DNA from 2 places in the Embleya sp. NPDC005575 genome. Region 1 is predicted to be linked to the other one. Evidence: riboswitches for the same ligand, from Rfam matches in the RefSeq annotation. Region 1 holds a riboswitch; the other holds the start of a gene.
What was found. Region 1 has a riboswitch for cyclic di-AMP ahead of ABZS54_RS30800 (transglycosylase family protein). Riboswitches for the same ligand answer to the same signal wherever they lie in the genome.
Positions count from the first base shown of each region.

Region 2: it holds a riboswitch for cyclic di-AMP, as region 1 does, so the genes downstream of both, ABZS54_RS36355 (NlpC/P60 family protein) here and ABZS54_RS30800 (transglycosylase family protein) in region 1, are expected to answer to the same signal.

Region 1 is NZ_JBEXCV010000119.1:15,154-22,204, reverse strand. Features, by position in the region: gene ABZS54_RS30805 (glycerophosphodiester phosphodiesterase family protein) at 1-986, shown strand, start outside; gene ABZS54_RS30800 (transglycosylase family protein) at 1,138-2,397, opposite strand; cyclic di-AMP (ydaO/yuaA leader) riboswitch at 2,430-2,663, opposite strand; gene ABZS54_RS30795 (FAD-linked oxidase C-terminal domain-containing protein) at 2,928-3,683, opposite strand; gene ABZS54_RS30790 (hypothetical protein) at 4,248-4,499, shown strand; gene ABZS54_RS30785 (aldo/keto reductase) at 4,587-5,459, opposite strand; gene ABZS54_RS30780 (ATP-binding protein) at 5,714-6,988, shown strand.
Region 2 is NZ_JBEXCV010000174.1:32-7,082, reverse strand. Features, by position in the region: gene ABZS54_RS36400 (DUF6571 family protein) at 1-415, shown strand, start outside; partial or broken gene ABZS54_RS36395 (DUF664 domain-containing protein) at 649-720, shown strand; gene ABZS54_RS36390 (hypothetical protein) at 742-1,380, opposite strand; gene ABZS54_RS36385 (multidrug efflux SMR transporter) at 1,604-1,924, shown strand; gene ABZS54_RS36380 (TetR family transcriptional regulator) at 1,921-2,469, shown strand; gene ABZS54_RS36375 (TMEM165/GDT1 family protein) at 2,729-3,313, shown strand; gene ABZS54_RS36370 (hypothetical protein) at 3,349-3,702, opposite strand; gene ABZS54_RS36365 (hypothetical protein) at 3,621-4,187, opposite strand; gene ABZS54_RS36360 (LLM class F420-dependent oxidoreductase) at 4,308-5,273, shown strand; cyclic di-AMP (ydaO/yuaA leader) riboswitch at 5,770-5,928, shown strand; gene ABZS54_RS36355 (NlpC/P60 family protein) at 5,935-6,906, shown strand.

The sequences.
Region 1 (7,051 bases):
CGGACCGCCACGGCGGCCATCACCGCAGGTCCTTCGACCTCCAGGCGCACCGGGGCGGCCTCGGACTGACCGTGGAGAGCACACTCGCGTCCTTCGCCAAGGGCCTGGATCTGGGGGTGTCCACCCTGGAACTGGACGTGCAGATCACCGAGGACGGCCGCGCCGTGGTCACCCACGACCGCAAGGTCGACGGGCGCAAGTGTGTCGACACCACACCGGCACGCTCCGGCGACCCGGAGTTCCCCTATGTCGGCAAGTACGTCAACACGCTCAGCCTGGCCCAGATCCGCACCTTGGACTGCGGGTCGCGGCAGTTCCCCGGCTTCCCCGAGCAGACCACCTCGCCCGGAGCCCGAATGCCGCTGCTCACCGAGGTGTTCGAGCTGGTCAACCGCCGGCACGCGCGCGGCGTGAAGCTCAACGTGGAGACCAAGGTCGAGGCGGGCGCGCCGCAGGAGACCGCGCCGCGCGAGCAGTTCGTGCAGACCGTGGCGCGCGAGGTGCGCTGGGCCGGGCTGTTGCGCCAGGTCACCATCCAAAGCTTCGACTGGGGTGCGCTCAAGCGCATGCGGCAGGTCGAACCGCGCTTGCCGCTGGTCGCGTTGACCAACTACGACTTCCTCCAGGTCGGCAAGCCCGGCGCCTCGCCCTGGCTGGGCGGCCTGGACATCGACGATTTCGGCGGTGACCCGCTGCGCGCGATCGCCTCGTTCGGCGCCACGACCTTCTCGCCCGTGCACGGCTTCCCGCAGGACGGCAAGGTCACCGACCCGAACTACCGCCCGTACGTGACCCGGGAAATGGTCGCCCGGGCGCATGCGATGGGCATCGAGGTCGTGCCGTGGACCATCGACGACCCGGCGACCATGGCCAAGCTGATGGACGACGGAGTGGACGGCCTGATCACCGATTACCCCGACCGGCTGCGGGAGTTGATGGCCGCGCGCGGACTGCCGCTGCCCAAGCGGTATCCGGCACGCGGCTGATCGACCCGATCCGCGGGGACTTCGGCGTGTGCCGCAGGGTGGGGACGCGAAAAAGGGCCGGGCCCGTCGACGCGTGGTCGACGGGCCCGGCCCTGGTACGGCTACCGCATGGTGGCTATCACCGTGCGGTTACTGCCTGATGACGCTCGGATCAGATGTTGACGCCGTGCGCGCGCAGGTAGGTGAGGGGGTTGATGCCGCTGCCGTAGTTCGGGGTGGTGCGGATTTCGAAGTGCAGGTGCGGGCCGGTCACGTTGCCGGTCGCACCGGAGAGGCCGATCTGCTGACCGGTGCTCACCGTGGCGCCGGCGCGAACGCCGATGCTGGACAGGTGCGCGTACTGCGAGTACTTGCCGTCCGCGTGCTTGATCACGATCTCGTTGCCGTAGGCGCCACCGTTGCCGGCGCTGACCACGGTGCCCGAGGTGATCGCCTTCACCGGGGTGCCGGTGCCGACCACGAAGTCCTGGCCGGTGTGGCTGCCGCTGGACCACAGCTTGCCGCCGGTGCCGAACGCGGTGCCCAGTGCGCCGTTCACAGGAGCGACGTAACCGGACGAGTTGACCGAGGTGCTGCCGGCCTTGGCCGAAGACACCTTGGCCGCGACGGGAGCCTTCTCCTTGACCGCGGTCTTCGGCGCGACCTTCACCGACACCGAGGGCTTGGTCTCGGCCACGGTCTCGGTCTTGGGCGCGGCCTTCGGCGCGGCCTCGACCTTGGTGGCGGTGGTGGTGGCGGCCGCGGCCTTGCCGGAGAGCGAGAGCTTCTGGCCGACCTTGATCAGGTTCGGGTTGCTGCCGATCACGCCGCGGTTGTCGGCGTACAGCTTGTGCCAGCCACCGGCGACGTCCTTGTCGGCAGCGATCTTGGACAGGCTGTCACCCTTGACCACGGAGTACGAGGTGGTGGTCGACGCGGGCTTCGCGGCGGCCGGGACGACCTCGATCTTCGGCGCGGTGGGGGCGGTCGCGGCCGGCTTCTCGGCGACCTTGGGGGCGACCTTGACCGAAGTCGCGGCCGAGTCGGACGACTTGGTGCTCGGCGAGACGGCGGCCTTGGGGCCGCCCTTGGTCAGACCCGCCGGGCCGGAGGTGTTCGGCCAAGCGCCGGGGCCCTGCACGGCGAGGACCTTCTCCGCGATGGCGATCTGCTGGTCCTTGGTGGCGAGGTCGGCGCGCGGGGCGTACTGCTGACCGCCGAACTCGTTCCAGGTGCTCTGAGTGAACTGCAGGCCACCGTAGAAACCGTTGCCGGTGTTGATGTGCCAGTTGCCCGAGCTCTCGCCCATGGCGACCTTGTCCCAGGTGGAGACGGAGGCGGCGTTGGCGGTCGCGAGACCGGTGATGAGCGGGGCGGCGACGATGGCGCCGGCCATGCCGAGGGTCAGCGCGAGACGCGTCTTCTTGGGCATGCGGGCAGGGGTGATGAACGACTGCACGAAGATTTTTCCTTCTCCCACGCCTACGAAGTGAGCTGTCGGATTCGGGCTGGAGAGTCTCGCCCGGCCGTGTTCGACCCTTGGATGTAAGGGACGGGCACGGCTTCACCCCAAGCCGTCCGAATGGGCGTCTGTGTCACAGACGCCCGGGACGGCATTCCACTTGGTTCCCCCGCTCCTGCCTTTCGGGTTTCGTACCGTGGCCTCGCTCCGGCGGCAGGATTCGGCGAACCGGGAGACCATTTCGCCAAGCACCGGACTGGTGTGGCGAAGCACCAAACTACGCACACCCCCGGCGTGGAACCAAACATCACGATTCGCCAAAACCGAAAATTCAGGTCGGAAGGGTGGAATATCGGGACCTAAAGTCCCGATCGCCATACGCATTGTGCCCGAATTGCTTACTCACCGTCGCTGCATAATCGCTCCGGGTGAGAATCCGGAAAACTCGGTTTACGGTGCGTACGAGGTCCTGACCTTCGGTATGCGAGATGTGACGTGCGTCATGCGCCCGGAAATGAAATGTCCGAATTACCCCTATATGACCCTCCGTTCATCGGCCCGGATCCGGGATGCACCGGCGCCGAATCCGGCCTGGAATCCGGGCGGGGCCTGGAATCCGGGCCGGTTCGCGGTGTCGGGCGTTCGAGGGATGCGCGCATGACGAAGGCGCGTGCGGTTGCGATGTCGGCTTCGACGCGATGGCCCGGTCCGGCGCGGTCAGGCCGATTCATCGAGGCCAGGTGTGCGGCGTAGCCGCCGGAGGTGGTGACGATCCGGCCGGGCAGCCGGTCGCCCAGCCGGCGGGCGCGCGGATGCGCCTCGGCGCCGGCCACGTCCTCGGCCAGGGTCCACTCGCTCGCGCCTGCCCGATCGCACAGGTCGGCCATCCGGGCCAGGTCGCGGCGCACCGCGTCCGACGCGCCGTCGTCACCGAACAACAACAGCGTGCCACCGTGCGTGCGCAGGCCCAGGTGGGCGAAGTCCTCGACCGCGCCGATACAGCGCCGGTCCAAAAATTCCAGCGGGGACGATGCCGGCGGCGAGTGTGTCGGCGACCGCACGGCCGGCGTGTGCCAGGCCGGGGAAGTACGCGGTGCCGGTGCCGGCGCCGGCGCCGGTGCCGATGTCGGCGGGCGCGGGCACAAGGCCATGGTGATCTCGGTGATCACCGCGAGGGTGCCCTCCGAGCCGGTGAGCAGCCGCGTCAGGTCGTAGCCGGCCACGTCCTTCCACAGCCGGCCGCCGGTGCGAATCACCTCGCCGGTGGGCAGTACCGCCTCAGGCCCAGCACGTAGGTGCGGGTGACGCCGTACTTGAGTCCGCGCAGCCGGTGATCGCCTACGTGGACACCGGCTGCTTCGGGACCAACACCATCGGCTCCCCGAAGACGACCCGACTCGGCGACTCGTCCATCCCGGCGTGGCGGATCCAGATCCGGCACGCCGTGGACAAGTGGTACCGGCTGTACGGCCCCGACATCGACGGCATCTTCTTCGATCAGGGGCAGAACGCGTGCGGTCCCACCGCCGGGTCGACGGCCTACCTTGTTGTTGTCCGCGTCGATGAAGACGTGGTGGGAAGTGAAGGGCAGTTGGAAGGTTGCCTTGTACCGGGGTCCACCAACAGCGCGCCCGGGTGGTTGCGCTTGGTGTATGCGGTGAGCGCGCGGTATTCGTCGGTGGACGGCGGATACCTGATGTTTTTCAGGGCGAATCGCCGGGGCGTGTCCTCGATCCCGCGTCGTGGTGCTCGGGGGCGACGGCAGGCCCGACGGCCGACCGAGTGGCTTGCGCCGGCCCGACCGTGGGCATGGGCTCGGGATGGAACGCTTCGAGATCGAGATTCTCCCGTACAACGTCCAGGACATGGCCACCGACGCCCGAGGGTCGGCGGTTCGTTCGGCCGTGGTCGAAGCCACCGGCGAGATCGGTGCCTCCGGGCATCCGCGCTACGCGGGCGAGGGTGTGGTGGCCGACATCGACCCGAGTTCGCGCACGGTCGAGGCGATCACGATCGACGGTGCGGAGATCGAGGACGGGTGGAGTGTACGGATCACGTCGAGGGAGGGCTGACCCGACTTCGGCCGGCCTCGGGCGGCGCGGTCGGGGCCGGACTTGTCCCGGTGGACGGGACGGGTCCGGCCCCGACCGCGATCGTGGTCAGACCGCGGCCGACAGCGCCTCGAACTCGTCGTCGGACAGTCGGATCCGGGCCGCCTCGGTGTTCTCCTCCAGGTGCGCGACGCTGGAGGTGCCCGGGATCGGCAGCAGCACCGGGGAGCGGTGCAGCAGCCAGGCCAGCGCCAACTGTGACGGCGCGGCGCCGTGTTCCTTGGCCACCTGGTCCAACGGACCGCCCGGTCGGGCGAGTTCGCCGGTGGCGATCGGGAACCACGGGATGAAGGCGATGTTCTCGGCCGTCGCGTAGTCGAGCACGCTCTCGGCCTTGCGGTTGGCCAGGTTGTACAGGTTCTGCACCGAGACGATCTCGACGATCTCGCGGGCCTGGCGCAACTGCTCCACGGTGACCTCGGACAGGCCGATGTGCCGGATCTTGCCCTCCTGTTGCAACGCGCCGAGTTCGCCGAGCTGGTCCGCGAGCGGGACCTGCGGGTCGATTCGGTGCAGCTGGTAGAGGTCGATCCGGTCCAGGCCCAGATGACGCAGACTCAGTTCGGTCTGCTGACGCAGGTATTCGGGCCGACCCAGGGCGCGCCACTCGCCCGGTCCAGTGCGGGCGAAACCGCCCTTGGTGGCGATCACCACGTCCTCGGCATATGGGTGTAGAGCCTCGCGGATGATCTGTTCGCTGACGAACGGGCCGTACGAGTCGGCCGTGTCGATCAGGTTCACACCGAGTTCGACGGCGCGGCGCAGCACCCGGATCGCCTCTCGGCGATCCTTGGGCTCGCCCCATACGCCGGTCCCGGTGAGCTGCATGGCGCCGTAACCGAGCCGGCGCACCGGCAGGTCGCCACCGATCGGGAAGACACCGGACGCGTGGGCGGGGCCGGACGCGGACGAGACGGTCATCTGTTCTCCGTAGGGTTCGGGCGGCCCGAGCGGGCCGCACGGCGCGGACGAGGTCGAGGCCATTGTGCCTCGGGTTCCGAGCCCGGTCGCCGGAGTTCGGCCGGCATGCGTGTCGCAGATCCATCGCCGGGTGTCCATCCGCAGGATGACCAAGTTCGGGCGCGCACTTGTACACAACGAAGCGTTCGCGGAACGGCGGTGCTCCCTAGTGTTTGCCACTCGTCGAGGCACTCGATCCACGGATGGAGCTGTTCATGGTCTGGCTCATACAGGACTACCGCGAGGAGGATCTCGCGGCGGTGGTGCACCTGATCGACACTACGACCGAACTCGGCCAGGAATCGGTCTTCTCGCTGTCCGAGTGCATCAACGCATTGACCTCGCGCCAGTCGGCGGTGGTCGCCCGGCGCGACGGCGCGGTGGTCGGCGCGGCGCTGGCCACGGTGTCCGAGGGGCGGGCTTGGGTGATGCGGATCGCCATCTCGCCGGCCGCACGCGGTCTGGGGTTGACCAGCACGCTGCTGCTCGCGCTTGAGCGCAGGTTGGTCGAGGAGCGGGTGCGCCGGATCGCCTACGTGCTTCCCGAGGAGGACTCGCGCGAGTTGGGGCTGCGCAACGCGGGCTACGAGCGGCGGCCGGCGGTGGCCTACTTCGAGAAGGTCGAGCCGGTCGACGACCACGCGGCGGAGACCTTGGACCGGCTCGGCGGCCGGATGTTGCCGGGCGACCTGTGGTCGAAGGTGGCCGGCATGGAGGTGGAGAAGAACCTGATCGAGCGGCGCGTGGTGCTGCCGCTGGCCGATCCCGAGCGCGCGATGCGGCACGGTGTCGAACCGCCCAGCGCGATCACGCTGTTCGGCCCGCCCGGGACCGGCAAGACCACCTTCGCCCGGGCGATCGCCTCCCGCCTGGGCTGGCCGTTCGTGGAACTGCTGCCCTCGCGGCTGGCCGACGGCGGCAACCTGGCCGCCGCGCTGCGCGAGGCGTTCGGGCGGTTGGCCCGGTTGGAGCGGATCGTGGTGTTCATCGACGAGGTCGAGGAGATCGCGCCGGTCCGGCACGCCCGGCCCAGCGCCGGCCACGCGGTGACCAACGAACTGCTCAAGCTGATCCCGGCGTTCCGCGAACACGGCGATCGGCTGCTGGTGTGCGCGACCAACTCGGTGCGCTCGCTGGACCCGGCGTTTTTGCGGCCCGGTCGGTTCGACTACATCATTCCGGTGGGCACGCCGGACGCGGACGCGCGGCGGGCGATGTGGACCCGGTACGCGTCGGCCCGTCCGGACGTGGACCTGGACGCGCTGGTGGCGGCCAGCGAGCTGCTCACGCCCGCCGACATCGGCCACGCCGCCCGGATCGCCGCCCAGGCGTCGTTCGAACGCGACCTGTTCGAAAAGTCCGCAGCCGCCGACGGCCCGGGCGCGCACACCCGCGACTACCTGGACGCCCTCGCCCAGTCCCGCCCGACGGTGACCGCGAGCATGGTCGAACTGTTCGAGGAAGACATCACCACCCACGCCCGGGTGTGATCCGGCAAAACCCGCCGCACCCTACGCGGCGAATTCGCGCCGGAGGATATTTGATTCCGGTAA
Region 2 (7,051 bases), on a different contig from region 1:
CATGGACGGCCTACGCGACGAGTCGATCGTCGCGGCGCGTGAGGCGGGGGTCACCGAGGCCACCTGGAACCGCAAGTTCCAGTACCAGACGAGTGCGCAAATCCTCAGCTACATCCCGCACGTCGGCATCCCCGCCGGCCGGATGATGGACTGGTACACGGCGCACGCACTGGCCGCGGACACCGCTGGGCTCGAACACGGTTCGGGCCTCAGTCGCACCGAGAACTACTGGAGCGGCTGGGTCGAGTTCGACGGCGATGGCCGAGGAGTACGCGCGGGCGAACAATGCCGGCCCCGAGGAGATCGCCGACCTCGCCGAGGACCGCCGGTCCAACGCGATGGACGTCGCGCCGCGCCGTCTCGGGCGCAAGTAGGCGGGAATTGCGGCAACTCGCCTGTCCCGCGTCGGGTGTGAGCGCCGGCGCGGGACGGGCGCCGGGCGGTCCGGGTCCAAGCCCCGGGAAGCTCGGGTGGCTCGGGTGGCTCGGGTGACGCGCCGCAGTGGGGCGGTCCGGCGGTCCGGCCGGCTCGACTGCGGCGCATCGTCCCGTTCACAGTCCGAGCCGACGCCGACGCGCTCGACCGGCCCGGGTCCGGCATGCCGTCGGCCGCTGTCGGCGCCGCCCGGCAGACTCGAACCTTTCCCCTGCCGAGTACGCCCGCCACAACGGCCACGCCGACCTCCTGCGCGAACGCCTCGACGGCGCCGCCGGCGTCTGAGCTCTCCCCGACCCGAGGCGGCTACCGCCGACCGCCCCTGCCGGCGGCCACACGCCGATCGGCGCCGCCCCCGGCTCCACGTCCCCCACCGGCCCCGTCGACGCGCAGGTGCGGGCGGGTCCAGGGGCGGTCATCGGCCAGGTGTGCCGCCTCGGCGGCGCGCCACAGCCGCCAGAACCAGGCCACCCCGGGGCCGTCCCGATCCAGGGTGCGAGCGGCGGCAAGTTCGGCAGGGGTGTCGACACGGATCCGCAGCGCACTCACCGAACCGAGTTCGCGCCGTGCCGCGCCGACACCCTCCAGGATCAACACCGGCGCGGCCGGCACCTCGCTGTAGCCGCTGACCCGATAGCCGGCCCAGTCGTAGGTGTCGCAGCGGGTCGCCTCACCCCGGGCGAGCGGTTCGAGCAACTGAGCGCGCAGTCGCGGCAGCCAGCCGAAGAAGTCCCCGGGCCGGGCGAAGTCGTCCAGACGCACCACCGGCGCACCCCCCAGCCGCACGGCGAGCGCATCGGCGAGCGTGGACTTGCCGGACCCGCCGATCCCGTCGACCGCAACCAACCGGGTTCCACCGACCGACGGCGGCAACCCAATGGCACACGCGGCGAGTCGAGCGGCCTCCACGCCCCAGTGCGGATCATCCGGCCGTTCGATGGACACCGAGGCACCCTACCGCCCGATTCGCCCGGTTCAGGGGGCGGGGTTGGCGGCTGCGGGGGCCCGACCTGGGGCGGAGGCGATCCGGCGGCGGGGCCGGGGCGAAACGAACGTCCGCGCCGGAGGGCCTACACCCGGCGCCCTCGACATCCCCCGTCACGGGACTTGTACATTTGTACTTGTACATTTGTACTTGTACGTCTGTACTACTCGGAGGGAGAGGCTCGTGGCCTGGCTGTTCCTGGGACTGGCGATCTCGTGTGAGGTGATCGCGACCAGTCTGCTCAAGAGCACCGAGGGCTTCACCCGGCTGTGGCCGACCCTGACGTGTCTGGCCGGGTACGCGGCGGCCTTCTACCTGCTGACGCTGTCGTTGCGGCAGTTGCAGGTGGGCACGGCGTACGCGATCTGGTCCGGCCTGGGGACCGTGGCGATCGCGCTGGTCGGGGCGATGTTCCTGAACGAGCCGGTGACGCTGCTCAAGGGGTTCGGGATGGCGCTGGTGATCGCGGGCGTGGTGGTGCTGAACCTGGGCGGTGCGCATTGACCGCGACCCGTGATCCCGAGGGCCGGCGGCTGCGGATCGTGCGGGGTGCCTGCGAGGTGATCGCCGAGGTGGGCGTGGGCAACACCACGCATCGCCTGGTCGCGGCCCGAGCCGGTGTCCCGCTGGGGGCGACCACGTACTACTTCGCGTCGCTCGACGACCTGGTCGCCGCGGCGCTCGCGCACGCGTCGGCGGAGACGGTGGCGCTGCTGGACGAGTGGGTGCGGCGGGCCCGCGATGCGAAGGACCTGCCGGGAGTGCTCACTGCGCTCACCGCCGAATACCTCGCGGACCGCTCGCGTGCGCTGGTCGAGTACGAGTTGTACCTGGCGGCGGCTCGCAGCCCGCAGCTGCGCGGGTTCGCCCTGGCGTGGGTCGAGGGGGTCGGCGACTTCCTGTCCGCCCGGGTCGGACCGCGGGCGGCTGCGGCGGCGCTCGCGGTGTTGGACGGCACGATGTTGCAGGTACTCACGCTGGGCGCAGCGCTGGACGAGGAGCAACTGCGCTGGTCGCTGGAACGGGTCCTGGGATCGGCCGTGTCGTGACCGGCCGGATGGCGAGGTGCGGTAGGGTCGGCGCCGGCGAAGGGGAGTAGCCCCGCAAACCGGTCGTCGACATGCTGGAGTCCACGGACTCCCGGTGGCCGGGCCCGTGCTTCGTGCGGGCGGGCGAGACCTTCGGCCAGGTATCGACGCATCCGCGTTCTTCGCGGGTGCACCCGTCGTGCCGGGCCGAGTGGTCCTCCGGTCGCCGAGCGGCGCCTTCGTGAAGACCCGGGCCCGGCTCTCGCAGAAAGCCACCCGGATGCACCTCGACCCTCTGGCGATCCTGACCGCCTTCGGGCTGATCTTCCTCGCCGAACTCCCGGACAAGACGATGTTCGCGTCGCTTGCCATGGGCACCCGCATGCGACCGCTGTACGTCTGGTTCGGCACCTCGACCGCGTTCGTCGTGCACGTCGCGATCGCCGTCGGCGCGGGCGGTCTGCTCGGCCTCCTTCCCGGCTGGATCGTCAAGCTCGTCTCCGCCGCGCTGTTCGGCTTCGGCGCCTTCATGCTGCTGCGCGGCGGGGCCGGCGACGACGACGAGGGCAGCGCGGGCAAGACCGTGACCGGTTTCGGGCCGGTCTTCTCGACCGCGTTCATGGCCGTGTTCATCAGCGAATGGGGTGACCTCACCCAGATCACCACCGCCAACCTGGCGGCCACCAACGGCACCTGGTCCACCGCGATCGGCTCGGCCGCGGCGCTGATGTCGGTCTCCGCGCTGGCCCTGCTCGCGGGACGGTTCGTCGCCAAGCGGGTCCCGCTCCGGACCGTGCAGCGGATCGGCGGCGTGTGCATGCTCGGACTGGCGATCTGGTCCCTGGTGGAGGGGTTCGCGGGCTGACCCGCCGGCGTTGCCGGTCGCCCGGGCGCGCCCGGTCAGCTCGACGACGGCGTGGGTAGGGGCGGTAGCAGGGACGAGCGCACGGTCGGCGGCATGCTCCGGAGTTCCGCGATCCGGGCCCGGCCGGCCATGGTCTGCGCGGCGAGGGACTTGGCGAACAGTCGCGGTACGAGGGCGATCAGCGCGAAGAAGACGACCGCGGCGTGGCTCGGGGAGCCGCCCACCGCCTCGGCGACGCTGAAGACGATGCCGAGCAGCAGGACGACGCACGGGCCGCCGGTGCCGCGCGGGTCGACGTCCTGCTCGGTCAGCAGGAGGCCGTCCTGTTCCAGCCGAGCCCGCGCCGGTCGCCATCCGGCGGTCGGTCCGGACCGCGCGACGGCGTCCACGACCGGCCCGACCAAGGCGGTGCGCGCCGGGCCCACCGCATCGAAGACCGTGCGCTCGATCTCGTCGTCCGGCTGGGCGCGAGCAGGCTGATGCGACGATCCGCACCGATAACCGCCTGCCGACGGCGATGCATCGCCACGAGCGCGACCCGGGCGAACCGGGTCGAACCGCCCACCAGCAGCGCGATCTCCCAGACGTCGAGGAGACGCCCGGCGGTGGGCGGCTCGGGGCGCCTGCGCAGCCGGTACGCGCGCCGGAAGCGGAGCAGCCAGGCGACCACGAAGTAGCCCAGGCAGACCAGCGCCAGGACCAGGTACAGCCGAGCCGGACCGGTCGGCGCGGACCAGTCCGTCAGATCCCGGCCCGCCTGCGGGTTTGTCGACGCCCACGCCGTTCCCGTCGCAACGCTCTCGCGCACTGCGGCGATCATGCCCCACCCCCGGTGTTCCCGATCGGCGTACTCGTCGGCTACGCCTGTGCGCACCACAGTGCCGCCTCGTCGCACGCATATCCGGTGGAAACCCCTCGGTCCCGATGCGGGTCGTGGAGCAGCGCGGGCATCGCGGGTGTGTTTTCGGCCGAGCCGGTCGGGCACCCGCGTCCCATGGTGAAAATCGGCTACACGATGATGACCGAGCAGGCCGGGCCCAAGGATCTGGTCGAGCACGTGGTGCACGCGGAGCAGGTCGGGTTCGACTTCTCGGTGTCCTCGGACCACTACTTTCCATGGCTGGACGCGCAGGGCCACGCGTCGTACGCGTGGAGCGTGCTGGGCGCGGCGGCACAGGCCACGTCGCGAATCCCGTTGATGACGTACGTGACGTGTCCGACGATGCGTTATCACCCGGCGGTGGTGGCGCAGAAGGCCGCCACCATGCAGTTGTTGTCGGACGGGCGGTTCCGGCTCGGACTCGGCTCCGGCGAGAATCTGAACGAGCACGTGATCGGCGGCGGGTGGCCGGCGGCGGACGTGCGGCAGGAAATGCTCGGCGAGGCGGTGCAGATCATCCGGGCGCTGTTCGCGGGCGGATACGTCAACCATCACGGCACCCACTTCGACGTCGAGTCCGCGAAGTTGTGGGATCTCCCGGAGCGACCGCCCCCGATCGGCGTCGCGGTCTCCGGCGAGCAGGGCTGCGCACTGGCCGGGCAAATAGCCGATCTGGTCATCGCGACCGAGCCCCGGGGTGAGCTGTTGGCCGAATTCGATCGGCACGGCGGCGCGGGCAAGCCTCGGGTGGGCCAGTTGCCGGTGAGCTACGACCCCGACCGGGATGCCGCGATCGCGCGGGCCCACGAACAGTTCCGCTGGTTCGGGGGTGGCTGGAAGGTCAACTCCGAGCTTCCCGGCACTGCGGGCTTCGCGGACGCGACGCGGTTCGTCCGGCCGGAGGACGTGGCCGAGTCGATTCCGTGCGGCGACGACGTGGGCGCGTTCGTCGACGCGGTGCGCGCGTACGCGGAGGCCGGGTTCACCGAGGTCGCGCTCGTCCAGATCGGCGGTGAGACCCAGCACGCATTCCTGGACTGGGCTCGGGACAAGCTCTTGGCCGCGCTGCGCGAGCTGTGACGGCAAGGGGCTGCGCAGGCGGGGGGCTGCGCAGGCGGGGGCGTCCGACCGACGCCGACTTCCGCGGCCCGGCTCGTCGCAGCGAGGGGCGCGCGTCGGCCCGAGCGGCATCGGCGTGGAGCGGATCGCTTGATCACCGGTATATCCGGCATGTCCATCCGGTCGAACCGCCCGAAATGTGATGTAGATCGCATGGATATAACGGACATAAATTATATAACCGACTTCACGTAGTAATTCATTTCCCATGATCCACAACGAATCTCGATTATTTTCCGTGACCGAACGATCACGCCACTCTCCGAGATACGCCCTCGTCACCACCGGTGCATCGGGTCGGGCTCGGGCGAGATGTCGCCTTTATTCCGCCTTTACACCGGAGGCAAAGTCGGCGTTTCGGTTGTGATCCGGCATCCGCATTGCCTACCTTTCTCGCCGATTCACCTTTCGGGTGAACCCCGCCGCCGGTACGCCGAATCCCGTCGCCGGCAGCGGGAGGTCTACATCGAAGAATCCGACGGGAGCGGGGGAACCAGGTGGATCGCCGTGGCCGGGATCGTTCCGGCGACGGCTAGGGGTGAAGTCGCGTGTCCCGCGACCGGGCTGCTCCAGTCCGAATCCGACAGCTCACCTCGTAGGCGACAGGAGAGGACCCCATTTCATGCTGTCCGCAAACGCTCGCCATCGTGCCGCTCGACCCGCCAACGTCCGCCGCTTCGTCGCGGCGGTGGGCATCGCCGGCATGGGTGTCGTGATCCCGGTCGCCACTGCCGGCACCGCCCAGGCGTCCGCCCCCTCCACCTCCGAGCAGGTCCCCTCCGGCGCCTCCGCCGTACTGTCGGCGGCCCCGACCGCCGCGGTCGAGTCCGCCCCGGTCCAGGCCGCGCCCGCCGCGCAGGAGACCGCCGCACCCGCCGACAAGGCCGGTTACGTGGTCAAGGCCGGTGACACGCTGTTCGGGCTCGCCCAGACCAACCGGATCACCGGCGGCTGGCAGAGCCTGTACGAACTCAACCGCGACGTGCTCCCGTCCGGCCCGGACCTGATCGAGATCGGGCAGACCCTCAAGCTGACCGGCTCGGCGCCCGCGCTGTCCAAGGCCGCCGCCCCGGCCCAGCCGAGCATCAAGGTGCAGCCGAAGACCGGCGTCACCCCCGGCAAGACCGCCACCAAGCCGTCGGCCGAGGTGTCGGTCAAGCCCGCCGCCAAGGCCCCCGCCAAGCCCGCCACCGGCGGCTCGAAGGGCAACCAGGCGCCGACCGGCGGCTCGTCCGCCGCGTCGAGCAGCAGGGCCGCCCAGGCCGTGGCCTTCGCCAAGGCGCAGATCGGCAAGCCGTACGTGTACGGCGCCACCGGCCCGAACGCGTACGACTGCTCGGGTCTGGTCCAGGCCGCGTACAAGTCCGCGGGCATCTCGCTGCCGCGTGTGACCAACGACCAGTTCGCCGCCGACCCGCACGTGTCGATCGCCAACCTGCAGCCCGGCGACCTGGTGTTCTTCTACTCGGGCATCAGCCACGTCGGCATCTACATCGGCGACGGCAAGATGGTGCACGCCGCCAACCCGCGCAAGCCGATCGAGATCGCCTCGATCAACACCATGCCGATCGCCGGCGCCACCCGCCCGGTCTGATCACCCCGAAGACCGCCGCAGGCGGTGCTGCCGTGATCGAGGACCTTCACCGGTTCTCGGCGCCCGGCGCCGGTACTCGGCCACGGCAGCACCGGACAACCGCATAGCGGGACGCGCATCCGGCCCGGGGCCCCCCCCCACCCCT